One region of the Rhodopseudomonas sp. RCAM05734 genome, then DNA from elsewhere that is predicted to be linked to it. Evidence: riboswitches for the same ligand, from Rfam matches in the RefSeq annotation. Region 1 holds a riboswitch; each other region holds the start of a gene.

Evidence for each region. Region 1 has a riboswitch for S-adenosylmethionine ahead of metX (homoserine O-acetyltransferase MetX). Riboswitches for the same ligand answer to the same signal wherever they lie in the genome.
Region 2: another riboswitch for S-adenosylmethionine. It lies ahead of ACUXVA_RS23600 (threonine aldolase family protein); the one in region 1 lies ahead of metX (homoserine O-acetyltransferase MetX).
Region 3: another riboswitch for S-adenosylmethionine. It lies ahead of ACUXVA_RS03710 (O-succinylhomoserine sulfhydrylase); the one in region 1 lies ahead of metX (homoserine O-acetyltransferase MetX).

Annotation. Positions count from the first base shown of each region.
Region 1 is NZ_CP199742.1:466,668-476,370, reverse strand. It holds gene ftsE (cell division ATP-binding protein FtsE) at 1-149, shown strand, start outside; gene ACUXVA_RS02420 (cell division protein FtsX) at 142-1,113, shown strand; gene ACUXVA_RS02415 (YdcF family protein) at 1,223-1,948, shown strand; gene ACUXVA_RS02410 (lysophospholipid acyltransferase family protein) at 1,960-2,733, shown strand; gene ACUXVA_RS02405 (gamma-glutamylcyclotransferase) at 2,951-3,508, opposite strand; gene ACUXVA_RS02400 (DUF2125 domain-containing protein) at 3,633-4,823, shown strand; gene ACUXVA_RS02395 (prephenate/arogenate dehydrogenase family protein) at 5,042-5,983, opposite strand; gene hisC (histidinol-phosphate transaminase) at 5,980-7,077, opposite strand; gene ACUXVA_RS02385 (chorismate mutase) at 7,116-7,964, opposite strand; SAM riboswitch at 8,146-8,225, shown strand; gene metX (homoserine O-acetyltransferase MetX) at 8,319-9,518, shown strand; gene metW (methionine biosynthesis protein MetW) at 9,520-9,703, shown strand, end outside.
Region 2 is NZ_CP199742.1:5,001,054-5,010,756, forward strand. It holds gene nrdR (transcriptional regulator NrdR) at 1-451, opposite strand, end outside; gene glyA (serine hydroxymethyltransferase) at 486-1,787, opposite strand; SAM-I-IV-variant riboswitch at 1,968-2,074, shown strand; partial or broken gene ACUXVA_RS23600 (threonine aldolase family protein) at 2,126-3,170, shown strand; gene ACUXVA_RS23605 (glutathione S-transferase family protein) at 3,209-3,835, opposite strand; gene ACUXVA_RS23610 (IS110 family transposase) at 4,943-5,872, shown strand; gene ACUXVA_RS23615 (hypothetical protein) at 5,957-6,178, opposite strand; gene ACUXVA_RS23620 (hypothetical protein) at 6,196-6,423, opposite strand; gene ACUXVA_RS23625 (hypothetical protein) at 6,565-6,933, opposite strand; gene ldtR (transcriptional regulator LdtR) at 7,245-7,760, opposite strand; gene ACUXVA_RS23635 (DUF6163 family protein) at 8,178-8,639, opposite strand; gene hemB (porphobilinogen synthase) at 8,816-9,703, shown strand, end outside.
Region 3 is NZ_CP199742.1:731,161-740,863, forward strand. It holds gene ACUXVA_RS03700 (helix-turn-helix domain-containing protein) at 1-285, opposite strand, end outside; gene ACUXVA_RS03705 (2'-deoxycytidine 5'-triphosphate deaminase) at 563-1,669, opposite strand; SAM riboswitch at 1,775-1,854, shown strand; gene ACUXVA_RS03710 (O-succinylhomoserine sulfhydrylase) at 1,928-3,124, shown strand; gene ACUXVA_RS03715 (3-oxoacid CoA-transferase subunit B) at 3,309-4,001, opposite strand; gene ACUXVA_RS03720 (3-oxoacid CoA-transferase subunit A) at 3,998-4,669, opposite strand; gene ACUXVA_RS03725 ((2Fe-2S)-binding protein) at 4,905-5,390, shown strand; gene ACUXVA_RS03730 (xanthine dehydrogenase family protein molybdopterin-binding subunit) at 5,488-7,842, shown strand; gene ACUXVA_RS03735 (FAD binding domain-containing protein) at 7,853-8,653, shown strand; gene ACUXVA_RS03740 (CaiB/BaiF CoA transferase family protein) at 8,902-9,703, shown strand, end outside.

The DNA of each region.
Region 1 (9,703 bases):
CCCTCGGCCGGCGCCTGCTGCGGCTGTTCATCGAGCTCAACAAGTCCGGCACCGCCGTCATCATCGCGACCCACGATATCACGCTGATGGACCAGTACGACGCGCGGCGCATGGTGCTGCATCAGGGGCGGCTGCATATCTATGAGTAGAACCGGAGACGAGCACGGCGCGCTGATGGATCTCGGGCACGACACCCCGCAGGTGCCGGCGCGTGCGCGCAATTTGTCGCCGATCGTGCCGCGCGGCTCGATCGCCGGCCGTGCACTGGTCGCGGTGGTGGCGATCATGACGTTCCTGGCTTCGATCACCACGGGCGCCGTGCTGCTGATCTCCGCCTCGGCATCGGAATGGCAGTCCGAGGTGGCCAGCGAAATCACCATCCAGGTGCGGCCGGTGCCCGGCCGCGATCTGGAGCGCGATACGCTGGCGGTGGCCGAGACGGTGCGGGCGCAGCCGGGCATCGTCGAGGTGCGTCCCTATACCAAGGCGGAATCCGCGGCGCTGCTGGAGCCTTGGCTCGGCAGCGGGCTGTCGCTCGACGACCTGCCGGTGCCGCGCGTGATCGTTGCCCATGTGGTGCCGGGGACCACACTGGATATCGCCAAGCTGCGCGGCCAGGTGACCCAGGCGGTGCCGGCGGCGACCGTCGACGACCATCGTGCCTGGATCGAGCGGATGCGTTCGATGACATCGGCGACGGTGCTTGCCGGCATCGGCATTCTCGCGCTGGTCATCGTCGCCACCATCATTTCGGTGTCGTTCGCCACCCGCGGCGCCATGGCCGCGAACCGGCCGATCGTCGAGGTGCTGCATTTCGTCGGCGCCGGTGACCGCTATATCGCCAACCGCTTCTTCCGGCATTTCCTGCGGCTCGGCCTGCAGGGGGGCGTGATCGGCGGCGGCGCCGCGATGCTGGGTTTCGGGTTTTCCGAATCCGTCGCCAGCCGGTTTTCCGGCACCCCGGTGGGGGACCAGTTCGCCGCGCTGCTGGGGACGTTTTCGCTGCGCCCGTCGGGCTATCTGGCGCTGGCGGTGCAGGCGGTGCTCATCGCGGCGATCACCGCATGGGCCTCGCGCCGCACCCTGTTTTCGACGCTGAACGATATCGAATGAGGCGGTCCGCTGGTCGGCAGTGCTCCCCCTTGCGCATCGGGCCCGGGCTGGCATCGCCAACAGGACCGAAAAAAACTAGAATTGTGCCGACAGGATCACGCACCGCCAGATGACCGTGCCGCTGGATGAGGACCCGATCGACAGACCGGCCGCGCGACCGCGCAGCCGCCGGGGCATGCTGCGCGCGGCTTTCGTTGTGGCCTTTGCGCTGACCTTCATGGTGGGTGCGATCGGCTTTGTCGGCTTCCTGTCGCAGTTGCGCAGCGCCGAGGCGCGGCCCGGCAAGAAGGCCGACGGCATCGTCGTGCTGACCGGCGGATCGTCGCGGGTCTCCGACGCGATGGAGTTGCTGGCCGGCGGCTACGGGACACGGTTGCTGATCTCAGGCGTGCATCCGACCAACGGCGCCAGCGAGATTTCGCGCGCTTTGCCGGACAGCCAGTTGCTGATCTCCTGCTGCGTCGATCTCGATCGCTCCGCGGTCAATACCCGCAGCAATGCCGTGGAGACCAGACGCTGGGCGCGGGAGCGCAACTTCCGCTCGCTGATCGTGGTCACCTCGAACTACCACATGCCGCGCGCCTTCGTTGAGCTGTCCCACGAGATGCCGGAGATCGAACTGATCCCGTTCGTGGTCATCGGCGACAGATGGCGCGACGAGCCGTGGTGGACTTCGGGCACCACGCTGCGCCTGCTGCTGTCCGAATATGTCAAATATCTCGCTGCCGAGGTCAGGGTCTGGCTGGCCGACCACGGCATCGACTTGACGCCCGACGGCAATGAGCCGCAAACCGACAACGCGCCGCGCAAGCCGGCCACCGCCTCCGCCAATTGATCGGATCTTCGATGGTTTCCATTTTCGTGCGCTCGCTGATCTACAACGTGCTGTTCTATGTGCTGCTGGTGTTCTGGATTCTGGTGGCGATCCCGACCTTCGTGATGCCGCCGCGGGCGTTCATGGCGATTGCCAAGGCATGGGCCCGCAGCAGCGTCTGGCTGATGCGGGTGGCCTGCAACACCAAGACCGAATATCGCGGACTCGAAAAAATTCCGGCGGGGCCGCTGGTCGTCGCCTCCAAGCATCAGTCGATGTGGGAGACCTTCGCGCTGATGCCGTTCTTCGACCGGCCGCTGTTCATCTACAAGCGCGAGCTCGGCAAGATTCCGTTTTTTGGCTGGTACCTGAAAAAATCGAAGATGGTCGGCGTCGATCGCGACGGCGGGGCGCGGTCGCTGATCGACATGGCCAGGCGCGCCACCGAAGAGGTGCAACTCGGCAGGCAGCCGATCATCTTTCCGGAGGGCACGCGGCGACCCGTCGACGCCGCTCCGGACTACAAGCCCGGCATCGCCCAGATCTACAGCAAATGCGGCGTGCCGTGCCTGCCGGTGGCGCTGAACTCCGGCCTGTTCTGGCCGCGCCGGACCTTCCTGCGCTATCCCGGCACGCTGGTGGTGGAGTTCCTCGATCCGCTGCCGCCGGGCCTGCCGCGCAAGGAATTCATCGCCGCCATCAGCACCTCCATCGAAGCCGCCACCGCCCGCCTGGTCACCGAGGCCCGCGCGGAACAGGCCGCACTGTTCGGCCGCGTGCCGAACGTCGCGGTGAAGGAGAACTAGCGTTTTGCACGAGGCCTGCGTGATCCCTCCCCCCGCGTCTTCGCGGTGGGGAGGGTCGGCCGAACGAAGCGATGCGTAGCATCGCTGAAGTGGAGGCCGGGGTGGGGGCGCCGGGAGCGCGGAGTTTGTTGTGACACCCCCCACCCGACCGCGCTTCGCGCGGCCACCCTCCCCGCCGCGAAGACGCGGGGGGAGGGAAAGAGAGTGCCTCACCAACTCACCCCTGCAACATCGCCGCCAGCCGATGCAGTTGCGGATCGCGAAAGCCTTCGGCCTCGATGGCCTTCACCGTCGACAGCACGTAGTCGCGGTTGGGACCGGAGCGGCCATGGCCCTGCTTCACGAAATGCAACTGCTCGGTCAGGCTCAGCCGGCCGGCATATTGCACGTGGCTGCGGTCGACCACATAGGCCAGCGCGCTGACGCGGTCGCGGGCCTCGTTGCCGAGCCATACCGACCGCATCACCTCGCGATAGACGTGGGTGGTCTGCTCGCGCTCGCGCAGATATGCGATGGTGGCATGGCGTTTCTCTGCGGCGACCCGGAAGGCGATGCCGCGGCAGGCGCCGCCGCGGTCGAGACCGAGCACCAGGCCGGGTTTCTCCGGCGTGCCACGATGGTCGAAGGAATAGACGCATAACGCGCGGTGCTCGCCGATCAGCCGCGCCGGCGCCTGCTCGAGGAAGTCGAAGCCCGGCCGCCACATCAGCGAGCCGTAGCCGAACACCCAGAGGTCGCCGTGCGACGTCGCTTCGGTTGATTGTGCTGCCGACATGCTACCGACCTAGCAGAATCCGGCTTTTGAGGCGAAGCGTTTCCCTGCAACCCCGGCCTGCATCGGGCGGGGGAAGCCCGGTGTCACCGCTGATTTGACAAAATCATGCTGTCTACGTCCCGCCATGTCCGATTTTGTCCTGCCGACCCGCCGGCGCCGCCTGTGGCCCGTTTTCATCATGCCCATCCTCGTTGTCGTCCTGGCGGCGGCGTGGAGCGCATTCTGGTTCTATGCCGCCTCCAAGGTCGACGAGAACGTCGACGCCTGGCGCGCCCGCGAGGCCGCGGCGGGGCGGACCTACGACTGCGCAGATCGCTCGGTGGCCGGCTTCCCGTTCCGGCTCGAAGTGCGCTGCACCGGTGTGAGCGTGGCGCTGCTGGCGCAGACCGCGGGGCAGGCGGCAGCGCAGCCGATCAATGCCAAGCTCGGCGAAATTCTGGTGGTGGCGCAGATCTACGATCCCAAGCTGCTGATCGCCGAATTCAAGGCGCCGGCCGTGCTGTCCGATCGCGGCCAGCCGGCCATGGTGGTGAACTGGTCGACGGCGCGCAGCAGCATCGTCGGCCTGCCCGGACCGCCCGACCGAGCCGACATCGTGTTCGACGACGCCTCGGTGGACCGCATCGCCGCCTCCGTGCAGGCGCCGATCGCGCGCGCCAAGCATATCGAACTGCACGGCCGCAACGCCGAGAGCTCGACGCCGGACAAGCCGGTCATCGAGGCGGCGCTGCAGATCGGCGGCGGCAGTATCCAGGATCTGCATCCGGCGCTCGCGGTGCCGTTCGACGCCGACATCCGTGCCCAGCTCAGCGGGCTGAAGGACTTCTCGCCCAAACCCTGGCCGGCGCGGTTTCGCGAGTTGCAGGCCGCCGGCGGCCGGGTGGAGATTGTGCAGTCGCGGATCCAGCAGGGCGACTTGATTTCGGTGGCGTCGGGCTCGCTCGGCCTGACCGCGGCGGGCAATCTCGACGGCGAAGTGCAGATGACCGTCGCCGGGCTGGAGAAGGTGATCCCGGCGCTCGGCATCGACAAGCTGCTGGAAATGGGCGTGCCGCAGTCGGCGCTGGATCGTTTTGCGCCTGGCGTGAAGAGCGCGGACGTCAACAACGTGCTTGGCGCGCTGGACCGCGCCATTCCGGGCCTCGGCAAGGTGGTGCGCCAGAATGCCAGCGCGGGCGTTACTGCCGGCGTCAATTCGCTCGGAACCGAGGCCATGCTGGAGGGCCGTAAGGCACGCAGCTTCCCGCTGAAATTCGTCGATGGGGCGGTGATGATGGGCTCGCTGAAGGTCGCGCAGATCCCGCCGCTGTTTTAGAAAGACGAAGCGCGCCCTTTCTTCCCCTCTCCCCCAAGCAGCGAAGCTGCGCAGGCGGGAGAGGTGGATCGAAGGCGCGAAGCGCATTCGAGACGGGAGAGGGGGCTCTTCTGAGTTTGCGGCTTTCCCTCTCCCGCCTTCGCTGCGCGAAGGCGCCCTCTCCCGCTGCGCAAAGCTTCGCTTTGCTGGGGGAGAGGGGAAGGAAGAAAGCGCGCGCCTTACTCTGCTTTCTTCGTCAGCGCGGCGTGCTTGCGGCCGAAGTCCGGCGCGGCTTCGTCTTGGCCGATGCTCACGATGCCCCGGCGGATGGCGCGGGTGCGGGTGAAATGATCGAACAGCGCTTCGCCGTCGCCGCGGCGCATGGCGCGGGTCAGCTTCGACAGGTCTTCCTGGAACGCGCCGAGCATTTCCAGCACCGCGTCCTTGTTGGCCAGGAACACGTCGCGCCACATGGTCGGGTCGGATGCGGCGATGCGGGTGAAATCGCGAAAGCCGCCGGCGGAGAACTTCAGCACTTCCGAGCGAGTCACGTCCTCGAGCTCGTCGGCTGTGCCTACGATTGTATAGGCGATCAGATGCGGCAGATGGCTGGTAACCGCCAGCACCAGGTCATGATGCGGGGCCGTCATGATCTCGACATTGGCGCCGAGCGCGGCCCAGAACGCCGTGAGTTTCTCCACGGCCGCTGTATCCGCGCCCTCGGGCGGCGTGAGAATGCACCAGCGGTTCATGAACAGTTCGGCGAATCCGGAATCCGGCCCGGAATTCTCCGTGCCGGCGACCGGATGGGCCGGGATGAAGTGCACATTATCAGGCAGATGCGCGGCCATGGCCGTCAGCACCGACGCCTTGACCGAGCCGACGTCGGAGACGATGGCGCCGGGTTTGAGATGCGCGCCGATGCTTTCAGCCACCGCGCCGGACACGCCCACCGGCACGCAGGCGATCACCAGATCGGCATCCGCCACGGCGCTGGCATTGTCGTCAGCGACCACGTCCGCGAGCTTGATCTCAACCGCCCGCGCCCGAACGGCGGCCGACGCATCGGTGGCTACCAGCACTTCGGCGAGGCCGAGCTGCTGGATGCCGCGCGCCAGCGACGAGCCGATCAGGCCGAGTCCGATCAGCGCGATGCGTTTGAAGGGCGGCTGCGCAGTCACGTATTTGACGCCATGAATTCGCGCAAAGTCTCGATGACCAGCCGGTTGGCCTCCTCGGTGCCGATGGTCATGCGCAGCGAGTTGTGCAGGCCGTAATTGTTGACGGCACGCAGCACGAGTCCGCGCTTGGTGAGGAATGCGTCGGCATCGGCGGCAGTTTTTCCCGTCTCCGGAAAATGCATCAGGATGAAGTTCGCCACGCTCGGCGTCACCTTGATGCCGAGCTTGGTGATTTCAGCGGTCATGATCTCGACCCACTTCGCAGTGTAGTCGACCGACATCTTTACATGGCCGGTGTCCTCGATCGCGGCGACCGCGGCGAACATCGCCGGTGCCGAGACGTTGAACGGACCGCGCACGCGGTTCAGCGCATCGACGATATGGGCCGGGCCGAACATCCAGCCGATCCGCAGGGCGGCAAGACCGTGCACCTTGGAGAAGGTGTAGGTGGCCACGGTGTTGTCCGTGGTCTTCGCCAGTTCGAGGCCGTTGTCGTAGTCACCTTTGGTGACATAGTCCGAATAGGCGGCGTCGAGCACCAGCAGCACGTGCTCGGGCAGGCCAGCGCGCAGACGCTTGATCTCCGACGACGGCAGATAGGTGCCGGTCGGATTGTTCGGGTTGGCCAGCCACACCAGCTTGGTGCGATCAGTCACGCATTTCAGGATGGCGTCGACGTCGCAGGTGAGGTCGATTTCCGGTGCCACGACATTGGTGGCGCCGTTGCCCTGGGTGGCGATCGGGTAGACCAGAAAACCGTGCGCCGTCGAAATCGCCTCGTCGTCGGGGCCGAGATAGACATGCGCCAGCAGGTTCAGGATCTCGTCGGAGCCGGCGCCGCAGATGATCTGCGCGGGATCGAGGCCGAAACGGCGGCCGATCGCCTCGCGCAGGACCTTTGAGGTGCCTTCCGGATAATCCTCGAGATGGGCTGCCGCGGTGGCAAACGCCTCCTTCGCCTTCGGCGACGGGCCGAACGGGGTCTCATTGGCCGACAGCTTGTAGGTCTTGCGGCCGGGATCGACCACCGGGCTCTTGCCGGGGGTGTAGGGCGAAATATCGAGGATGCCGGGCTTCGGCACGGGACGGGACATCGGTAGCTCCAGATCAGTCAGGCGTCTCAGACGTGCGGTCAGGACCGCTTGGCGTCGGCGGGCACCGTATAGCGGGTTGCGTGGCTGCCGACGAGGGCCGAAGAACGCATGGTTGCCCCCGCAGCAACGAGCGCCGCCTTGATGCTGTCGAGGCTGGTGGCCGCGGTGATCGATACCAGCAGCGCGGCGCCGTCGAAGGCGGTATCGGGCACGGCGACGATCTCGGCCAGCGGCGACAGCGCGCGGGCGATCTCCGCATTCCAGCCGGACACCCGCACGCTCCACATCTCGACTTCCGTCACCATGGCGCTGTCGGCGACGCGGGACACCACGAAGACCGGCAGTGCGGCGGGATGGTCGGCGCGCTCGATGAACGGCAGCCGTGCGATGATTTTCGGCGTGCCCTTGGCTTCCAGTTCGAGCCACCATGGCGTGCGGCTCGAGGTCGCCGACACCAGCGCCAGGTCGCCCTTGGATTTGGCGACGGCCTCGACCGCCGCGGCGGCGCTGAAATGCGCCACATAGGGCACCGTGAAGCCGAAATGGAATCGCGCCGAATCCCGCATCGCGGATTCGCCGAGCGACAGATCGGCATGCACCGAGAACGGCGCCTGCACATAGGTGAAGGTGGCGATGATCACCCGCCAGATGCTCTCCACGGTATCGATCGGCAGGATGCCGCGATGGCGCTGCACCAGCCGCCGCATCATGTCGGCCTCGCGCGCCGGGCGGAACGCCGAGCCGACCTCCTGGGTCTGCTTCACCGAGATCAGCCGGTCGATGATGTCGCCGCGCTGCATCAGCAGGCTGTGGACCTGCGCGTCGATGCTGTCGATTTCCTGGCGCAGCACCTCGAGCGAGGGCGGGGCGGGCGGTGCGATGGACATGCGTGGTAACCTGCAAGACGTGGAAGCGACTGATGAAATCGGGGATGTGGCCGCCCATCTTGATAGGGTTCGCAGGCTCTGAAAGCAAAGAAAACATTGCGCCCGCGGGCCGCCGCGGAAGACAGGGTTTACCGTGTCCGCCGCCGCTTCTTGACGGAGGGCGTGTGCAGGACTAGCTTAACTGTCACTTCGTGGTCATTTGAGCCGGCCGGCTTGCAGCCACGTTAAACAACTTGCTAAACAGGCCGGGGACACACTCAGAGTGATCCCGGCCGAACGCGTGTTCAGGCCGGGTTTTTTATGGCCTGAATTCCGCGGTGGTCTGCGTGACCTTCTGAGGAGGCCAGTATCGAGATGGTAAACGTCCAGGCGTTGAAGCCGGAGACGGCGCGAAACAAGGATAGCGCCCACGAGGCGGATCATCCCACCTCGCTCGTGGCGCTGTTCGGCGCCGACCAGCCGCTGCGGCTCGATTGCGGCGTCGATCTCGCGCCATTCCAGATCGCCTACCAGACCTACGGCACGCTCAACGCCGACCGATCCAACGCCATTCTGGTCTGCCATGCGCTGACCGGCGACCAGCATGTCGGCAATCCGCATCCGGTCACCGGCAAGCCGGGCTGGTGGAACACCCTGCTCGGCCCGGGCAAGGCGCTCGACACCGACCGCTATTTTGTCATCTGCTCCAACGTGCTCGGCAGCCGCATGGGCACCACGGGCCCGGCCTCGACCAATCCGGCCACCGGCAAATTGTGGGGGCTGGATTTTCCGGTCATCACCATTCCCGACATGGTGCGCGCCCAGGCCATGCTGATCGACCGGCTCGGCATCGACACGCTGTTCGCGGTGGTCGGCGGCTCGATGGGGGGCATGCAGACGCTGCAGTGGAGCACGGCCTATCCGAAGCGGGTGTTCTCCGCGCTGGCGGTGGCCTGCAGCACGCGGCATTCGGCGCAGAACATCGCGTTCCATGAACTCGGCAGGCAGGCGGTGATGGCCGATCCGGACTGGCACGGCGGCCGCTACTTCGAGGAGGGTAGCTATCCGCACCGCGGCCTCGGCGTCGCGCGCATGGCCGCGCACATCACCTATCTGTCGGACGCCGCCCTGCACCGCAAGTTCGGTCGCCGGATGCAGGACCGCGACCTGCCGACGTTTTCGTTCGACGCCGATTTCCAGGTCGAGAGTTATCTGCGCTACCAGGGCTCGTCCTTCGTCGAGCGCTTCGACGCCAACTCCTATCTGTATCTGACCCGCGCCATGGACTATTTCGATGTCGCCGCCGACCACAACGGCGTGCTGGCGGAAGCCTATCGCGGCACCCAGACGCGGTTCTGCGTGGTGTCGTTCACCTCCGACTGGCTGTTTCCCACCACGGAATCCCGCGCCACGGTGCATGCACTCAATGCCGGCGGCGCGCGGGTGTCGTTTGCCGAAATCGAAACCGACAAGGGCCACGACGCCTTCCTGCTCGATGTGCCGGAGTTCATCGACATCTCCCGCGCCTTCCTGGAATCCGCCGGCGCCGTGCGCGGCCTGATCGCGGAGAAGTAACATGGCCGCACAGCAACAGGTTCTGCCCCTGCCGGGTCTCGTCATCCCCGGCGCGCAACCGCAGCGCGGCGATCATCTGCTGATGGCGGAAATGGTGGCGCGCGGCTCCAAGGTGCTCGACGTCGGCTGCGGCGAAGGCGATCTGCTGCAGCTGCTGGAAAGCCGCGGCATCGACGGCCGCGGCA
Region 2 (9,703 bases), 2.1 Mb from region 1:
CTTCGCCGGACAGTTCGCCGAGCACCGCCTCGAAATCCTTGGCCTCGCGAAAATTGCGGTACACCGAGGCGAAGCGCACATAAGCGACGTCATCGACGTGGCGCAGATGCTCCATCACGATCTCGCCGATGGCCTCCGAGGAAATCTCCGCCTCGCCGCCGCTTTCCAGCTCGCGCACGATGGCCGAGACCATGGTCTCGATCTTCTCCGGCTCCACCGGCCGCTTGCGCAGACTGATCTGCAGCGAGCGTACCAGCTTGTCGCGGTCGAACGGCACGCGGCGGCCGTTGCGCTTGATCACCGTCAGTTCGCGCAGCTGCACCCGCTCGAAGGTGGTGAAGCGGAAGTTGCAGGCCATGCAGACCCGACGCCTGCGAATGACTGCGGAATCTTCCGTGGGACGCGAGTCCTTAACCTGCGTATCGAGGCTGTTGCGGCTGGGACATCGCATTCCACAAGACCTTCAAAGCGACTGACGAAAGACCTTACTGATAAATCGGGAAACGGTCGGTCAGCGCCCTGACGCGTTCCTTGATCGCCGCCTCGACCAGCGGCGCGCTGCCGTCGCCGGACTGCGCCACCGCACTCAGCACTTCAGCGATCATTTCGCCGACCTGCTTGAATTCGGCGATGCCGAAGCCGCGCGTGGTGGCCGCGGGGGTGCCGAGGCGAATGCCCGAGGTGACCCACGGCTTTTCCGGATCGTAAGGCACGCCGTTCTTGTTGCAGGTGATGCCGGCGCGAACCAGCGCCTTCTCCGACACGTTGCCCTTGAGGCCCTTCGGGCGGAGATCGACCAGCATCAGATGGTTGTCGGTGCCGCCCGAGACAATGTCGTAGCCCTGCGCGCGCAGCGTTTCGGCCAGTGCCTTGGCGTTCTCGACGACGTTCTTGGCGTAGACCTTGAAGTCCGGCGCCAGCGCCTCCTTGAACGCCACCGCCTTGGCGGCGATCACGTGCATCAGCGGGCCGCCCTGCAGGCCCGGGAAGATCGCCGAGTTGAGCTTCTTGGCCAGCGCCTCGTCATTGGTGAGGATCAACCCGCCGCGCGGGCCGCGCAGCGACTTGTGGGTGGTGGTGGTGGTGACGTGCGCGTGGGGCACCGGCGAGGCGTGCTGGCCGCCGGCGACCAGGCCCGCGAAATGCGCCATGTCGACCAGCAGGTAGGCGCCGACGCTGTCGGCGATCTCGCGAAAACGCTTGAAGTCCCAGGCGCGCGAATAGGCCGAGCCGCCGGCGATGATCAGCTTCGGCTTGACCTCTTCCGCCTGCCTGGCCACCGCATCCATGTCGATGATCTGGTCTTCCTGGCGCACGGTATAGTGCGCCGGCTTGAACCACTTGCCGGACATGTTGACCGGCGAGCCGTGGGTCAGATGGCCGCCCGCGGCGAGATCGAGGCCCATGAAGGTGTCGCCCGGCTGCAGCAGCGCCAGGAACACCGCCTGGTTCATCTGACTGCCGGAGTTCGGCTGCACGTTCGCAAAAGCCGCGCCAAAGAGCTTCTTGGCGCGCTCGATCGCCAGGTTCTCGGCGACATCCACGAATTCGCAGCCGCCGTAATAGCGCGCGCCCGGATAGCCCTCGGCATATTTGTTGGTCATCACCGAGCCCTGCGCTTCCAGCACGGCGCGGCTGACGATGTTTTCCGAGGCGATCAGCTCGATCTCGTGGCGCTGGCGGCCCAGTTCGCCCTGGATCGCGGCGGCGATCTCCGGATCGGCGGATGTCAGCGACGCAGAGAAGAAGGAGTCGGGCGCGGAAGCGGAATGGGCCGAAGAGGTCATGGGCGAAATATCTCCACCGCCGCAGCCCTCGGTCGGGTGCGGGCAGTCACGTGTGGCGGGTCGAAGCGGCGCCGCCGAGATACCACATCTGGCGGATATGGCCAAGGTTTTGCGCATCCGATCAAGGTTTAGGCCGGTTTTCGGGCCCTTGCCTGCCCCCGGCCAAGCGGATATGCCATTGGCCAACATCAAGAGTTGAGCTGACGCTCAACGCCAACCTGCTCCCGGGCAAGGTGGCGTTCCCCCGCGGGGGAGATGTGGCCGATCCGGCAACCAACGGGATGCAGCCGCGCGTCAATCTCTCCTGGTGGAGACCGATCGACCCCAGCGAGGCCGCCGTGACCACACCCCCTGCCCAGCAATTCGCCAGCGACAACTATGCCGGAATCTGCCCCGAAGCCTGGTCGGCCATGGCCGAGGCCAATCAAGGTTCCGAGCCGGCCTATGGCAATGACGAGCTGGACCGCGAAGGCCTCCGACGCCTTCCGCGCGCTGTTCGAAAGTGATTGCGAGGTGTTCTTCGCCTTCAACGGCACCGCGGCCAATTCCATGGCCTTGGCGGCTTTGTGCCAGTCCTATCACAGCGTGATCTGCTCCGACGCCGCCCATGTGGAGACCGACGAATGCGGCGCGCCGGAATTCTTCTCCAACGGCTCCAAGCTGCTGGTCGCGCCATCGACCGATGGCAAGCTGACGCCGCAGGCGATCCGCGCCATCGCCACCAACCGCAACGACATCCACTTCCCCAAGCCGCGCGTCGTCACCATCACCCAGCCGACCGAGACCGGACAGGTCTACAGCGTGCATGAAATCGCCGCGATTTCGGCCACCTGCCGCGAACTCGGCCTCAGCCTGCACATGGACGGCGCGCGCTTCGCCAACGCCTGCGCCAGCCTCGGCTGCAGCCCGGCCGACACCAGTTGGCGCGCCGGCGTCGACGTGCTGTGTTTCGGCGGCACCAAGAACGGCATGGCCGTCGGCGAAGCCATCATCTTCTTCAACCGCAAGCTCGCGGAAGACTTCGACTATCGTTGCAAGCAGGCCGGCCGGCTGGCGTCGAAGATGCGCTTCCTGTCGGCGCCCTGGGTGCGCATGCTGGAGAGCGGCGCCTGGTTGCGCAACGCCGCCCATGGCAATGCCTGCGCGAAGCTGCTGGCGGACGGCGTTGCCGGCCTCCCCGGCGTCGCATTGATGTTTCCCGCGCAGGCCAATGCGGTGTTCCTGACAATGCCGGCGGCTGCCATGGACGCGCTGCGTGCGCGCGGCTGGCAGTTTTATACCTTCATCGGCGGCGGCGCGCGTTTCATGTTCGCCTGGGACGCGGATCGCACCCGCGTGCAGGCGTTGGTGGATGATATCAGGGCGATCGCCGCGACGCCGTAGTGTTTCGCCTCACCCGCTTGCGGGGCGAGGGAAGAAACCTACTTCGCCAGCCGATACGCCCCGCCCTTGTCGACGCTGCGCAGGAACGCCGGGCGCGCATGCATGCGCCCGATCCAGCCTGCCAGATCCGGATAGGGTCCGAGCCGATCGAAGCTGCCGGCGACCTCGGCGACGAAGCTCATCATGATGTCGGCCCCCGTCAGGCTGTCGCCGACGAAGAACGCCCGCCTCTGCAACGCGCGATCGACATAGCCAAGATGGCGGGCGATTTCGCTGTCGATGCGCGGCTGCAGCGGCGCTGCCGCCTCCTTCAGCCTGCCGACATAGAGTTGCAGCATCAGCGGCAGCATCGCCGAACCCTCGGCATAATGCAGCCATTCCAGGTAGGATTCGTAGTCGGCGCTGCCTTCGGCCGGCCGCATCGCACCCTTGCCGTAGGTACGGATGATGTAGTCGACGATGGCACCGGATTCCGCCAGCACCACGTCGCCGTCGACGATGACCGGCGACTTGCCGAGCGGATGCACCAGTTCCAGCTCCGGCGGCGCCAGCCGCGTCTCGGCATTGCGCTGATAGCGCTTCAGCTCATAGGGCGCGCCAATTTCCTCCAGCAGCCACAGAATGCGCTGCGAGCGGGAGTCGTTGAGGTGGTGCAGTGTGAGCATGCGGTTTCCCCGGTGGTTGATGGGTGACGGTGTAGCACAGATGAACGAGCAGCAACCCGCGCGCGATCGCGCTGCGCATGCCGGATGCACTGTTGCTCTCCGTTTCCCGGGCGCGCTGCAGCACCGGGACCCAGCTTGCTTGATGGCAACAAGCTGTGCCGGATCTGCGGCGCACCACGCCGCGCAAGCGCGGCGCAGTGCACCGCGTCCGGGGAACGGAACGGCAGCGACAGGCGCGCAGAGAAAATAATCCGCGATTCCTCTTGACGGCTTCCATCTAAGATTATAATCCATTGCATCCTGCCCCACCGAGAGGGGCGTATCGCGATCGTCAGGTTCGCGGGGCGGGGTGCGGTGGACGCGGCAGCGTCAGGCGCGGAATTCGGTTCAGGGCTCGCCAGAATGGCCAGTGAGAACCGGAGGAAGCGCAGACGACAGCGCTGGCGCGGACGGCGAAGGCGTGTGGTCCTGGTGCCCCGCGTGAGCACCAAGCCCGGTGGAGAGTCCGCGGCAACCCGTCCGTGGAACACCCTCAACCGGAAGCGACGGCGACGAAAAACCGTGTCGGCCGCCGGGGAGAGCACGCAATAAGCCGTTAACACCACTGCGCGCGGAACGCCGGATCAGTCCGGTGTGACCGTGGCAAGTCTTGTGCGCTTACTACACTTTGCGCACAAGCCCATGGGTGCATCGGGCACCCGGCGTTCCGCGCGCCCTCTCGATTGCGAGAGGGACGGAATGCAGCACAGCCCGGACGCGCAAGCGTCGCGGGACTGCGATCGCACGGCTGTTTGACAATTGAATCCGAAATTCGAAACCGCGCGTCGCACGGATGCGGACTTCGCGTGTCCCTGACGCGCTGCAGCGCAGGCGATGCGCAGCATCGCCGCCACGCTGCTGCGCAGATCCGGGACCCACCTTGCTTGGTCCACAAGCTGGGCCCCTGTGTAGTCGGGATCTGTCATGATGGGTGCGGGCGGGATGCCGTTGGGCCCCTGGTCATGAAGACCGTGATCCGGCTTGGCACCCGCCCGCGCTACATTACCCACACCTGAACAGTTGATCGAGGCCGTTCGCCGCGGACCTCGCAGCACAGGGACAGGCATCATGATCATACATCCTGGCTTCGTTGGAATCGATATCTCCAAGGACTTTCTTGACGTCTTCGACAGCAACATCGGCACGGTGCGCCGCATCGACAACCTCCCCGAGGCGGTCAACGCCTTGATCGCGGGGTGGGCCGGCAGCGATGTATTCGTGCTGTTCGAGGCCACCGGCCACTACGACAAGGCGCTGCGCCGGGCCTTGAGCGCGGCCGGCATCGCTTTCGCGCGGGTCAACCCCGCCCGCGCCCGGGATTTCGCCCGCTCCATCGGCTTGCTCGCCAAGACCGACGCAATCGACGCGCGGATGCTGGCGGCGATGGCCCAATGCCTGCGGCCCGGCGCCGACGGCACCACCGACCCGGCGCGGGAGCAGCTTGCCGACCTGCACAAGCGCCGCGATCAGCTCGTCGCCTGCCGCAAGCAGGAGCGCACCCGCCTTGCCGCAACCGGCGCCGACCTGCTGGACGAGCTGATGCAGCATATCGCCTGGCTCGATCAGGCTATCCAGCGCATCGATCGGCGGAGCGCCACCCTGATTGCCGGGCAGCAGGGCCTGCACGCCGCACAACGCCTGATGCGCTCGGTGCCGGGCATCGGCCCGGTTTGCGCCGCCACGCTGTTGGCACTGATGCCGGAACTCGGCTCCCGCTCGCCAAAGGCCATCGCCGCTTTGGCTGGACTGGCGCCCTTCAATGTCGATAGCGGCAAGTTCCGCGGTGCCCGCAAGATCCACGGCGGCAGGCGCCGGGTCCGCGAAGCCCTCTACATGGCGGCCGTCTCCGTCACTCGAACCAAATCCCGGTTCGCAGCAGCCTATCGTGCCCTGAGAGACGCGGGCAAACCCGCCAAAATCGCCCTGATCGCCGTCGCTCGCAAGCTGCTCGTCACCCTCAATGCGGTGCTTCGTGATCAAGCGCCCTTTCACGCTTGATCACGAAAATTACAGTTGCCGGATCTGCGGAGCACCACGCCGCCAATTGGCGGCGCAGTGCACCGCGTCCGGGGAACGACTGAGTTACAGCCCGGAGAATCCAGCCTTGGCCGGATCGTTGCTGCCGTCGAGTTCGCGCAGATAGGTCAGGCCATAGACGGTCAGGCGATGCGGATCCTTCTCGCCGCCTTCGAACAGCGTGGTGATGTAGTCGGTCACCTTGCCGCGCGCCTCTTCGCTGGCGGCCTGGCTGCGGTTCACCATCAGGTCATAGGTCTTCATGATGCGATCGATGGCGGTATGCATGGAATCCTCTCGCGACATCAGATGACGATCAGGGCAGCTTCAAATCTGGCAATGGCCTTGTTAGCCAGCCGAATCTTGTTGCTGTCGCCGCGCTGGAACAGCTCGACGATGATCTGCAGCAGCACATTGTTGGTCACATGATTGTCGGGCATGGCGCCCGTCTTGCGCAGATAGTTTGCGGCGATGGCATAGGCATCGCCGACCGCCTCGACATTCCTGACCTGCAACCCGCGTTCGACCAACATGGCTTGATCCCCTTGGTTGGAACAACAAGCGCGCAGCCGCAAAAATGTTCCATGGGGGAAACCCGTTTCGGCGCGACGGGGGCCGAAATTGCCACGCTCCAAACATCGGGGCGTTGGCTGGGTGCCGGAAAACGGTGTCGCTCACGCCTTTACGCTTCGCGTCACTTGATCTGGCAGCCACGAGCACAGTGCTGCTGGAATTGCCCCCATCAGCCCGAAGTTCACGTACTCGCCTTTTTGGCCGAAGCCGTAGCGCGCGGACAGGATGGTCAGGATGGCGGCTACCCCCATGGTCGCAACAAGGCGGAGATATAGCGGCCCTGCCGAAAATGCCCAGTCGATTGCCGCCGTCAACCAGGCGGGCACCACTGCAACCGTGTACGCCCACGCCAACATCCAGATCAGCATCCCCACTTCCATGAGGTCGCGGGTCGACATCGCGTCAGGGGCAATAAAAACGAGAAGAGCGAGCGGAGGAAAGAGCACCGTGAAAACAAGAAATCGCCCCATCCAATCGGCTCCCAAATCTCTGGGTCGGTTTTGCCGATGTTTTCGTTCAATCGCGCGCCGCGCCAACCGGATGATGAGTTCTCCTGATCGCGACGCTTCGCCAGCGTCTCGATCGACATACCGTCAAAACAAATCGGCCCTCCCTTGCGGGAAGACCGATCTGACCGGAGGGCAATCCGGTTTTTCCTGGAAGCTGACTTGAAGCGTGCGGCAAGGCGATCAGGGTGACGCGTGACCGGCCTTGTTGGCCGGGACATCTGGCGAGGGTGCATTCCCCGCCGACGCGCCTTGGCGTCACCCTTCTGAAGGTCTCAAAGACGATACAGGATCTGGTCGGTCCAGAAACGCTCGAGGCGGTGCAGCGACTTGTTGAGGGTGGCGAACTCCTCGTTGGAGATGCCGCCGACCTGCTCCACCGTCTTGACGTGCTTCTGATACAGCGCGTCGACAATGTGGCGGATCTCCTGGCCCTGCGCGGTGAGGCGGATGCGCACCGAGCGGCGATCGACGCGCGAGCGCTGATGATCGAGGAAGCCGAGCTCGACGAGCTTCTTCAGATTGTAGGAGACGTTGGAGCCGAGATAGTAGCCGCGGGTGCGCAGCTCGCCGGCGGTCAGTTCCTTGTCGCCGATGTTGTACAGCAACAGCGCCTGGACCGAATTGATATCAGCGCGACCGCGACGGTCGAACTCGTCCTTGATGACGTCGAGCAGGCGGCGATGCAGCCGCTCAACCAGCGTAAGAGCTTCCAGGTAGAGCGGCTGCACCGGTGCTTGACCTGGTGCACGTTCGACGGTTTCCACGGCCGATGCGGCGGCTTTCATCATGACACAACCCCTGTTGTCGTTTTTATCGACTTATTTCGACGAAACTTGTGTCTCGTCTGATAGGCCCAACTTAAGAGGCGCGATTGAAGAACCGCTTAAATAAGACAATAAAGAGATCATGAATTTAAGACAGTGAATCGCACATTAAGCCCGCGAATAAAGGGCTTTTTGAACGTTTCGTTGACGATGCGAAAGCGATGTTCACGCTTCGTCTGGCACACGTGTCGCATAAGGAAACAGCATCGTTCAAATTCGAAACGTTCGCGTAACACAGATGACCGCGGCGTTAGGGTGACTCAAAGGTTACCGCCGGAACGCACGAAAAAAATCCGAAAATTTTATGCAAACGCCACGCGATCGATCCGATGCGTGGCGTTGGAATTTTTGCGGTGGCGAATTTGCTGCGACGGCGCGGCGCTATGGCGGCCGTTCCCGCGCCGCCATCCAGGCCAGCGCCAGATAGGCGGCCAGCAGCACGCCCTCGCCGCCGACCAGGATCAGGTTGCCGCCATAGATGACGGGAAACATCAGCTCGATCACAGCCATGGACACCACGGCGGTGAGCCAGACCACCGCGCCCCACGGCGTGGCGAGCCACAGGCCGACGGCGGCCACCAGTTCGATGACGGCGAAATAGACCGTGGCGGTCTGCCAGGCCATCGCCTGATTCTCGAACGCCTCGTCCTCGGTGCCGACGAAACCGGTGACCTGGGCCCAGTGATAGAGTCCCTTGGCCATGGACAGCACCGCCATCACGCGCAGGAACAGCACCAGCCGCCGGGTCCAGACGCTGTCGTCCGACCTTTCCCGTTCCGACGAGATCGCGGCCACCGACATGGCGTTGTCCCGCGACGACTCACGCGGCGCGATCTCAGACATGCGGGTCGGATCTCATGGTGCGGAACTGGGGTCGGAGTTGATTCATGAGGGCTTTCTTGGGCCTTTGGGCCCGCAAAATCAATCGCCGAGGCCCTCAGGTCCGCGGTGACGAAACAGTGCGGGGGTGCTAGACTTAGAAAGGGTCAAATCTGCTCAGGCTTCGGGAGAGACGGTAAATGGCGATCAAGTTCGGACGGCCCATCGAGATGCGCGATCCCTCCCCGCGCCCTGTCCCCGCCCCGCCTTTGGACCTCGTGACCCGCCCGCGCCGCAACCGCAAGTCGGAATGGGCGCGCCGGCTGGTGCGCGAGAACGTGGTCACCACCGACGACCTGATCTGGCCGCTGTTCGTGGTCGACGGCGACAACAAACGTCTGCCGGTGGCCTCGATGCCCGGCGTCGAACGACTCAGCGTCGATCAGGCGGTGCGCGACGCCGAACGCGCCATGAAGCTGAACATCCCGTGCATCGCGCTGTTTCCCTATACCGACCCGTCGCTGCGCGACGAGGTCGGCTCGGAAGCCTGCAACGCCGACAATCTGGTTTGCCAGTCGGTGCGCGCCATCAAGAAGGAGTTCCCCGATCTCGGCGTGCTCTGCGACGTGGCCCTCGATCCCTTCACCAGCCATGGCCATGACGGGTTGATCCGCGACGGCAAGATCCTCAACGACGAGACTGTGGCCGTGCTGGTGCGCCAGGCGCTGGTGCAGGCCGAGGCCGGCTGCGACATCATCGCCCCGTCCGACATGATGGACGGACGCGTCAGCGCGATCCGCGAAGGCCTCGACGATGCCGGCCTGCTCGACGTGCAGATCATGGCCTATGCCGCGAAATACGCCTCTGCCTTCTACGGCCCGTTCCGCGACGCCATCGGCTCGGCCAAGACGCTGACCGGCGACAAGCGCACCTACCAGATGGATTCGGCCAATTCCGACGAGGCGCTGCGCGAGGTCGAGCTGGATCTCGCCGAGGGCGCCGACATGGTGATGGTCAAGCCGGGCATGCCCTATCTCGACATCATCCGCCGGGTGAAGGACAGCTTCGCTGTGCCGACCTTCGCCTAC
Region 3 (9,703 bases), 260 kb from region 1:
GACGAGCGGCCTAGAGATCCCGAGCATTTCCGCAGCCTTCTCGGGCGAGACCTCGTCATGAGGCCTGAATAGCAATGCTTCGCCGGACTCGGCCATAGTCGCCAGCATGCACTGCACCGCGACGAGGACCGAGCGGGGCATCTCCGCCCACACCTTCTCTCCGTCGGCTTTCGTCAGAAACAGCCCACCGTGCTCGAGCGCGGAAGCGCGTCCGAGGAGGCTCGCCCCCTCCCTGGCTTGTTCGCGGTCGAGGTCGCGGACCTTGAGCGTCACCGGATCGGCCATGGCCGGCTCCTATCTGAAATAAGTGTAATATCTGTAATGTCTGCAATCGACAAAATCAAGACCGCTTGAGAGCGAACGACATGGCAGACGCCCCAAGGATGATGTCTCCGTGAGAACTCGAGAATCCTGCGCGGGAATGAGATTGACGACCCACCTTACAACGATCAATAATCGAAGGCGCTGATCGCAGGTGCGGCTTACGATGCATCCGCTTACGGGCAAGCTTACGCCCTATGCGGGCGAACTACGGGTCGGTTCGCAGCGACCGCGCCGCCCGCTACACCTTGAAGTGCTTGCTGAGCTTCAAGCTCTGGCCCTGGTAGTTGGAGCCGATGCGCTGGCCGTAGAGGGCGTCGGGGCGCGACAGCATTTTTTCGTAGACCAGGCGGCCGACGATCTGGCCGTGTTCGAGAATGAACGGCACCTCGCGCGAGCGCACTTCCAGCACGGCGCGCGAGCCGCGCCCGCCGGCGCCGTCATGGCCGAAGCCGGGATCGAAGAAGCCGGCATAATGCACGCGGAATTCGCCGACCAATGGGTCGAACGGCACCATCTCGGCGGCGTAATCCGGCGGCACCTGCACCTCCTCCTTCGAGGCGAGGATGTAGAATTCGCCGGGGTCGAGGATCAGCGTGCCGTCGCGGCGGGCCGCGATCGGCTCCCAGAACTCGTTCACCGCATAACCGCCACGGCGGTCGATATCGACCACGCCGGTGTGGCGCTTGGCGCGGTAGCCCACGAAACCGCTTTCGTTTTCGCCGGACAGATCCACCGACAGCGCCACGCCGTTGTTGAGATCGGCATCCTCGCTGTCGACCAGCGGATCGAGCGCGTGCAGATCTTCGAGCGCCTCGTTGTCGAGGATGGCGTCACCGACCCGGAAGCGCACCTGTGACAGCCGCGAGCCTTCGCGCAGCAGGACTGGAAACGTCTTCGGGCTGATCTCGGCATAGAGCGGACCGTGGTAGCCGGCGCCGATCACGTCGAAGCGGCGGGTGCCGTCGGCGATCACCCGGGTGAACACGTCGAGCCGGCCGGTCGAGCTCTTTGGATTGGCGGCGGCGAAGATCGACGGCGGCAGCGCCAGGCTTTCCAGCAAGGGCACGATGTAGACGCAGTTGGTCTCCAGCACTGCCCCGTCGGAGAGATCTATTTCGTGCAGCTTCAGTTCGTCGATGCGCTCGGCCACGGTCGAATTCGGACCGGGCAAAAAGCTGGCGCGGACGCGGTAGGCGATGTCGCCGAGCCGCAAATCGAGGCTGGCCGGCTGGATCTGGCTCTCCACGAAGGGATAGGCCGGCAGGATCAGGCCGGCATCGGCCATCTGCGCGATCATGCGATCGGGCAGAATACCATCGGCATCAGCAGGCAGCGTGAAGGGCACTGGACTCATCCTTGGCGCACGGCGGCATGGGACGCTCGCGAAAATGCAATTTTATCGGTTATCCCACCATCGGCTTGACGGGAAGGGGCGACGGGAATATCAGGAACCTTATCCCGTGGTGATTTGAGCCGGCCGGCTTGCAGCCACGTTAAACAAGTCGCTAAACAGGCCGGGGACGCATGTGTGATCCCGGCCGTTGGACGTCTGTCCAGGCCGGTTTTTTTGTGGCTGCCGCAAGGGGCCGCGACGGGAGATCACATGTCTGAGACCAAAACCACTGCTGCCCATTACCGTCCCGAAACCCGCCTCGTCCATGCCGGCATGCTGCGTTCGCAGTTCGGCGAGACCTCCGAAGCGCTGTTCCTGACCCAGGGCTTTGTCTACGACAGCGCCGAACAGTGCGAAGCGCGCTTCAAGGGCGAGGAGCCCGGCTTCATCTATTCGCGCTTCTCCAATCCGAACATCTCGATGTTCGAGAGCCGGATGATCGACCTCGAAGGCGCCGAGGCCGGCCGCGCCACCGCCACCGGCATGGCCGCGGTGACTGCCGCGATTCTGGCACCACTGCGCATCGGCGACCACGTGGTCGCCTCCAAGCAGTTGTTCGGCTCCTGCCGCTACGTGGTGGAAGAGCTGCTGCCGCGCTACGGCATCGAGTTCACGCTGGTCGACGGCCTCGATCTCGACGCCTGGCAAAAGGCGATGCGCCCGAACACCAAGAGCTGTTTCCTGGAAAGCCCGACCAACCCGACCCTGGACGTGCTCGACATTCCCGCTATCGCCGCGATCGCCCATGCCTGCGGCGCGCGGCTGATCGTCGACAACGTGTTCGCGACGCCGATCTGGCAGAGCCCGCTGACGCTCGGCGCCGATGTCGTCGTCTATTCCGCGACCAAACACATCGACGGCCAGGGCCGCTGCCTCGGCGGCATCATCCTCGGCTCCAAGGATTTCATCAGCGAGCACATCCACAACTACCTGCGCCAGACCGGCCCGGCGATCTCGCCGTTCAATGCCTGGGTATTGGTGAAGGGACTGGAGACCCTGGCGATTCGCGTCAAGCAGCAGACCGAGAGCGCCGGCGCCATCGCCGATGCCCTCGCCGCGCATCCGAAGATCTCGCGGCTGATCTATCCCGGTCGCGCCGATCATCCGCAGGCCGCGCTCGTCAAGAGGCAGATGCGCGCCGGTTCGACGCTGATCGGCTTCGAGGTGAAGGGCGGCAAGGCCGCCGCGTTCCGCGTGCTCAACGCACTGAAGCTGACGCGGATCTCCAACAACCTCGGCGACTCCAAGAGCCTGGTGACGCATCCGGCGACCACGACCCATCAGCGCCTGCCGATCGAGGCCCGCGCCGAACTCGGCATCAGCGAAGGCTTTATCCGCTTCTCGACCGGGCTCGAGCACAAGGACGATCTGGTCGAAGATCTCGAGGCGGCGCTGAAGCAGGCGTAGCTGCAAGCACGGACCGTCATCCTGAGGTGCGCGCGCTTTGGCGCGCGCCTCGAAGGATGGCCGCGAGCGCTTTCGCCGCATCCTTCGAGGCTCGCCGAAGCCGGCGAGCACCTCCAGCCTGAACGCAATTGCGTTCAGGCGAGGATGACGGCAACTGAGCCTGCCGAACGTCTGTGCTTTGACCTTACGCCGCCATCGCCGCCGGCGGTGACAGTGCCTGGAACCCGTCCGACAGTTGCAGCTTCGGCTCGGTCAGCGACTGCAGCTTCTCCAGCGTCATGCCGTCGACCATCTCCACCACGAACAGCCCCTGGGCGGTGACGTCGATCACCGCGAGGTTGGTGTAGATGCGCTTGACGCAGCCCGCCGCGGTGAGCGGCAGGGTGCAGCGGTTGAGGATGCGCGGATTTCCCTTCTTGTCGGTGTGCTCCATGATCACACGGATCGCCTTGGCGCCGACCGCCAGATCCATGGCGCCGCCGACGCCGGGCGGGAACGACGGATCCTCGGTGGTCCAGTTGGCGAGGTCGCCCTTCTCCGACACCTCGAACGCGCCGAGCAGGCTGATATCGAGATGGCCGCCGCGGATCATCAGGAAGGCATCGGCGTGATGCATGAACACGCCGCCGGTGATCAGCGTGGTGTAGTTCTTGCCGGCGTCGATCATGTTCTCGTCTTCGGTGCCGGGTTCGGGCTTCGGGCCAAGCCCCAAAATGCCGTTCTCGCTATGGAAGATGACTTCGCGGCCTGCGGGCACGTAGCTCGCCGCCAGCGTGGGAATGCCGATGCCGAGATTGACGAAGGCGCCGTCCGGCAGGTCCTGCGCGGCGCGCCAGGCCATCTGCTCGCGGGTGAGGGGCTTGTAGTTCACAGTCATACGCTTGCTCCGACGACAACGACACGGTCGATGAAAATGCTCGGTGTCACCACCGCTTCGGGATCGAGCGAACCGAGTTCGACCATTTCATTGACCTGCACGACGCTCACGTCGGCGGCCATGGCCATCACCGGATTGAAATTCCGCGCCGACTTGATGTAGGTGAGATTGCCCCAGCGGTCCGCCTTGTCGGCGCGCAGCAGCGCGATATCGCCCTTCAGGGGCTTCTCGAACACGTGCAGCCGGCCGTCGATCTCGCGGGTCTCCTTGCCGTCGGCCAGCTTCGTGCCGGCCGACACCGGCGAGAAGAAGCCGCCGAGGCCCGCGGCATGGCAGCGCATCCGCTCGGAGATGGTGCCCTGCGGCACAAGTTCGAGTTCCAGGGTCTTGTCGCGATAGGCGTTGAGGAAGGCGCTGTAGTCGCCGGAGCGGGGATAGGAGCAGATCACCTTGCGCACCCGGCCCGAATTGATCAGCCGTGCCAGACCGACATCGCCGTTGCCGGCATTGTTGGCGACAAGGGTCAGCTCGCGGGCGCCCTGCTCGTGCAGCGCTTCCAAGAGGTCGTCGGCCACGCCGACCGCGCCAAATCCCGCCACCAGCACGGTGGCGCCATCCGCCACACCCGCCACCGCGTCTCCCAGACTCTTTACTTGCTTGTCGATCACCCAAAAAACTCCCTGTCGCGGAATATTGTTCTCAGTCGGCCCGCGCGCTGCCGGATTTATTGCGGCGCGAATAGAGCATCGCGCCGTCGGCACATAAAGCCACAAATTTGCAGGCGGGGTGCGCGGGGATGCGCCCCCGCGACGCCCCGATGACAACCCCAACGAATTTCCCGGTTGCAAAGTTTTCGGCGCGCGCTTCTAATTGGAACAATTAAAAAGTATCGGGAGGTTGCACGTGTCCACAGTCAAACTGACGGTCAACGGCAAGGCTGTTTCTGCCGACGTTGAAGACCGAACCCTGCTGGTGCATCTGCTGCGCGAGCATCTGGGCCTCACCGGCACCCATGTCGGCTGCGATACCAGCCAGTGCGGCGCATGCGTGGTCCATATCGACGGCCGCGCGGTCAAGTCCTGCACCACTCTGGTCGGCCAGGCCAATGGCACCAACGTCACCACCATCGAGGGTATTTCGCGCGGCGACGAGCTGCACCCGATGCAGGCGGCATTCCGCGACAATCACGGGCTTCAGTGCGGCTATTGCACGCCGGGCATGATCATGGCGTCCATCGACATCGTCAACCGCTACGGCGGCAATCTCGACGAGGACACCGTCCGCCACGAGCTGGAAGGCAACATCTGCCGCTGTACCGGCTACCACAACATCGTCAAGTCGGTGCTCGATGCCGCCGGCCGCATGAAGGTGGCTCAGGCGGCGGAGTGATCCGCCGCACGCGAATTCGAACGTGAACCAACAAAGCGACGGCGACCCGACGCTGTGAAGTCCAGCGCGGGTGACGCGGTCCGACAGGGAGAGCATCATGGGCGTTGAAGGCATTGGCGCAAGCGTTGTGCGCAAGGAAGACCGCCGCTTCATTACCGGCCGTGGCCGCTATGTGGACGATATCAAGGTGCTGGGCCTGACCCATGCGCACTTTGTCCGCAGTCCCTATGCCCACGCCAGGGTCAAGGGCATCGACGCCACCGCCGCCAAGGCGATGCCGGGCGTGGTCGACGTCCTGACCGGGCAGCAGATTGTCGACGACAAGGTCGGCAACCTGATCTGCGGCTGGGCGGTGCATTCCAAGGACGGCACGCCGATGAAGATGGGCGCCTGGCCGGCGATGGCGCCGGAGGTGGTGCGCTTCGCCGGACAGGCGGTGGCGGTGGTGATCGCCGAGACCAAGAACCAGGCCCGGGACGCCGCGGAAGCTGTGGTGGTCACCTATGAGGAACTGCCCGCCGCCGCCCATATCAAGGCGGCGATTGCGCCGGGCGCGCCGCAGTTGCATCCGGAAGCACCGGGTAACGTGGTCTATGACTGGTCGATCGGCGACGAGAAGGCGGTCAACGACGCCTTCGGCAAGGCGGCCCACGTCGTGTCGCTGGAGCTGACCAACAACCGGCTGGTGCCCAACGCCATGGAGCCGCGCGCGGCTGTCGCCGAATACAACGATGCCGAGGAACATTTCACGCTTCACACCACGTCGCAGAACCCGCACGTCGCACGTCTCGTGCTGTCGGCATTCTACAACATCGCGCCGGAGCACAAGCTGCGGGTGATCGCTCCCGACGTCGGCGGCGGCTTCGGCTCCAAGATCTTCATCTATCCCGAAGAGATGGTGGCGCTGTGGGCCTCCAAGAAGGTGCGCCGCCCGGTGAAATGGACCGGCGACCGCTCGGAAGCCTTCCTCACCGACGCCCATGGCCGCGACCACATCTCGCACGCGGAAATGGCGTTCGACAACGACCACAAGATTCTCGGCCTGCGGGTCAAGACCCACGCCAATTTCGGCGCCTACATGTCGCTGTTCTCGTCGTCGGTGCCGACCTATCTCTACGCCACGCTGCTGTCCGGCCAGTACAACATCCCGGCGATTTATGCCGAGGTGATGGGCGTCTACACCAACACCACGCCGGTTGACGCCTATCGCGGCGCCGGCCGGCCGGAGGCGAGCTACCTGCTGGAGCGGATGCTGGAGACCGCAGCGCGGCAGTTCAAGCTCGATCCCGCGGAACTGCGGCGCAAGAATTTCATCACCCAGTTCCCGCACCAGACCCCGGTGATCATGGCCTATGACGTCGGCGACTTCGGCGCCTCGCTCGATGCCGCCATGAAGGCCATCGACTATGCCGGCTTCCCGGCCCGCAAGGCCAAGGCGAAGGCCGAAGGCAAGCTGCGCGGCATCGGCCTGTCCTGCTACATCGAGGCGTGTGGCATCGCACCGTCGAAAGCCGTGGGCTCGCTCGGCGCCGGCGTCGGCCTGTGGGAATCCGCCGAGGTGCGGGTCAATCCCGTCGGCACCATCGAGGTGCTCACGGGATCGCACAGCCACGGCCAGGGCCACGAGACCACCTTCGCCCAGCTCGTCGCCGGACGCCTCGGCATTTCCGTCGACCAGGTGCAGATCGTCCACGGTGACACCGACAAGGTGCAGTTCGGCATGGGCACCTACGGCTCGCGCTCGGCCGCGGTGGGCATGTCGGCCATCTTCAAGGCGATGGAGAAGGTCGAAGCCAAGGCCAAGAAGATCGCTGCGCACCAGCTCGAGGCCTCGGTCGAAGACATCGTCATCGAGAACGGCGAGTTCAAGGTGACCGGCACCGACAAGTCGATCGCGCTGCCGATGGTGGCGCTCGCCGCCTACACGGCGCACAACCTGCCTGACGGCATGGAGCCCGGCCTCAAGGAAGGCGCGTTCTACGACCCCACCAACTTCACCTTCCCGGCTGGCTGCTACATCTGCGAAATCGAGGTCGACGCCGGCACCGGCAAGACCCACTTCGTCGATTTCGTCGCCGCCGATGATTTCGGTCGGCTGATCAACCCGATGATCGTCGAGGGCCAGGTCCATGGCGGGCTCGCGCAGGGCATCGGCCAGGCGATCCTCGAAGGCGCGGTCTATGACGATAGCGGCCAGCTCGTGACCGCGTCGTTCATGGACTACACCATGCCGCGCGCCGACGACCTGCCGTCGTTCAAGCTGTCGCACACCACCACGCTTTGCCCGGGCAATCCGCTCGGCGTGAAGGGCTGCGGCGAGGCCGGCGCCATCGGTTCCTCGGCGGCGGTGATCAACGCCATCACCGACGCCATCGGCCACAACAAGCTCGAAATGCCGGCGACCCCCGACCGGGTCTGGCATGCCATCCAACTCCAACAGGCTGCTGAGTAGGAGCGAGACCATGTACGAGACCACCTATCACCGCCCCGCCAGCATCGATGAAGCAGCCGCACTGTTCGCCAAGGGCACCGACGCCAAATATCTCGCCGGCGGCCACACCCTGATCCCGGTGATGAAACAGCGGCTGGCGGCGCCATCTGATGTCATCGACCTCGGCCGTATCAAGGAGTTGATCGGCATCGAGGTCACCGCCGATGCGCTGATCATCAAGGCGGCCACGACCTACTTCGACATCCTGCAGAGCGCTGCTGCGAAGAAGGCGATCCCGGCCATCGTGCACCTGACCTCGGTGCTCGGCGATCCCCAGGTTCGCCATCGCGGCACCATCGGCGGCTCCATCGCCAACAACGACCCCGCTGCCGACTATCCCGCCGCCGTGCTGGCGCTCGGTGCCACGGTGATGACCAGCAAGCGGCTGATCCCGGCGGATGAATTCTTCCAGGGCCTGTTCTCCACGGCGCTGGAAGACAACGAGATCATCACCGCGGTGTCGTTCCCGATCCCCGCCAAGGCGGCCTATTCCAAGATGCGCCATCCGGCGTCGCGTTTCGCGCTGACCGGCGTGTTCGTGGTCCAGACCAAATCCGGCGACGTCCGCGTCGCCGCCACCGGCGCCTCGCAGAACGGCGTGATGCGGGTGCCGGCCATCGAAGCGGCGTTGAAAGCCAACTGGTCGGCCTCCGCGCTGGATGGCATCAACATCTCCGCCGACGGGCTGATGGCCGACATCCACGGCTCCTCGGACTACCGTGCCAACCTGATCAAGGTGATGGCGCAGCGCGCGGTGGCGGAAGCGGGGTGAGGCCGGCACAGCGGAGCTGCAAACTCGGGTGTCATCGCCCGGCCGGGCGCGCAATCGCGCGCCAGGACCGGGCGATGACAGCGGAGAACGTTGCAAGGCAGCGGATCCATCCACCAACCCACGCATGCGGCCATGCGCTGCCGCGGCCAAAAGCCCCTTGCTCTCCCCCACCTCAGCATAGACAGTTTCCCGCACAGATGACGTCGCGCCAAGCGACGCAGCACGGGAAACGCAAGGTGCAGGATATCGTGACCGCTTCAGTTCAGCCGCAAACCGCCACCAGACCGACCGGGCCGCTGGCCGGCATCCGCATCGTCGAATTCGCCGGCATCGGCCCGGGCCCGTTCGCGTCCATGCTGCTGGCCGACATGGGCGCCGAGGTGATCACCCTGGTGCGCGCCGGCCAGACGCCGAAAGGCGCGTCCGCGCGCGGGCGAAAAATCGTCGCGGTCGATCTCAAGGACAAATCATCAGTCGCCGGCGTGCTGGCGCTGCTCGACGGCGCCGACGCGCTGATCGAGGGTTATCGCCCGGGCGTGATGGAGCGGCTCGGGCTGGGGCCCGACGTGGTGCTCGGCCGCAACCCGAAACTGGTCTATTGCCGCATGACCGGCTGGGGCCAGAGCGGCCCGCTGGCGCAGGCCGCCGGCCACGACATCAACTACATCTCGATCACCGGCGCGCTGGCCGCCATCGGCGGCGCCGACCGACCGGTGCCGCCGCTGAACCTGGTCGGCGATTTCGGCGGCGGCTCATTGTATCTGGTGATGGGCCTGCTGGCCGCACTGCTCGAGGCCGGCAGATCCGGCCGGGGCCAGGTGGTGGATGCCGCCATGTGCGACGGCGCGGCATCGCTGATCACCATGTTCTTCGACATGACCGCCGCCGGCCGCTGGAAGGAGGGCCGCGAAAGCAACATGCTCGACGGCGGCGCCCACTTCTACGGCGTCTACGAATGCAGCCGCGGCCACTTCATCTCCATCGGCTCCATCGAGCCGCAGTTCTACGCGCAACTGCGCGAGCTCGCCGGGCTCGGTGACATCTGCTTCG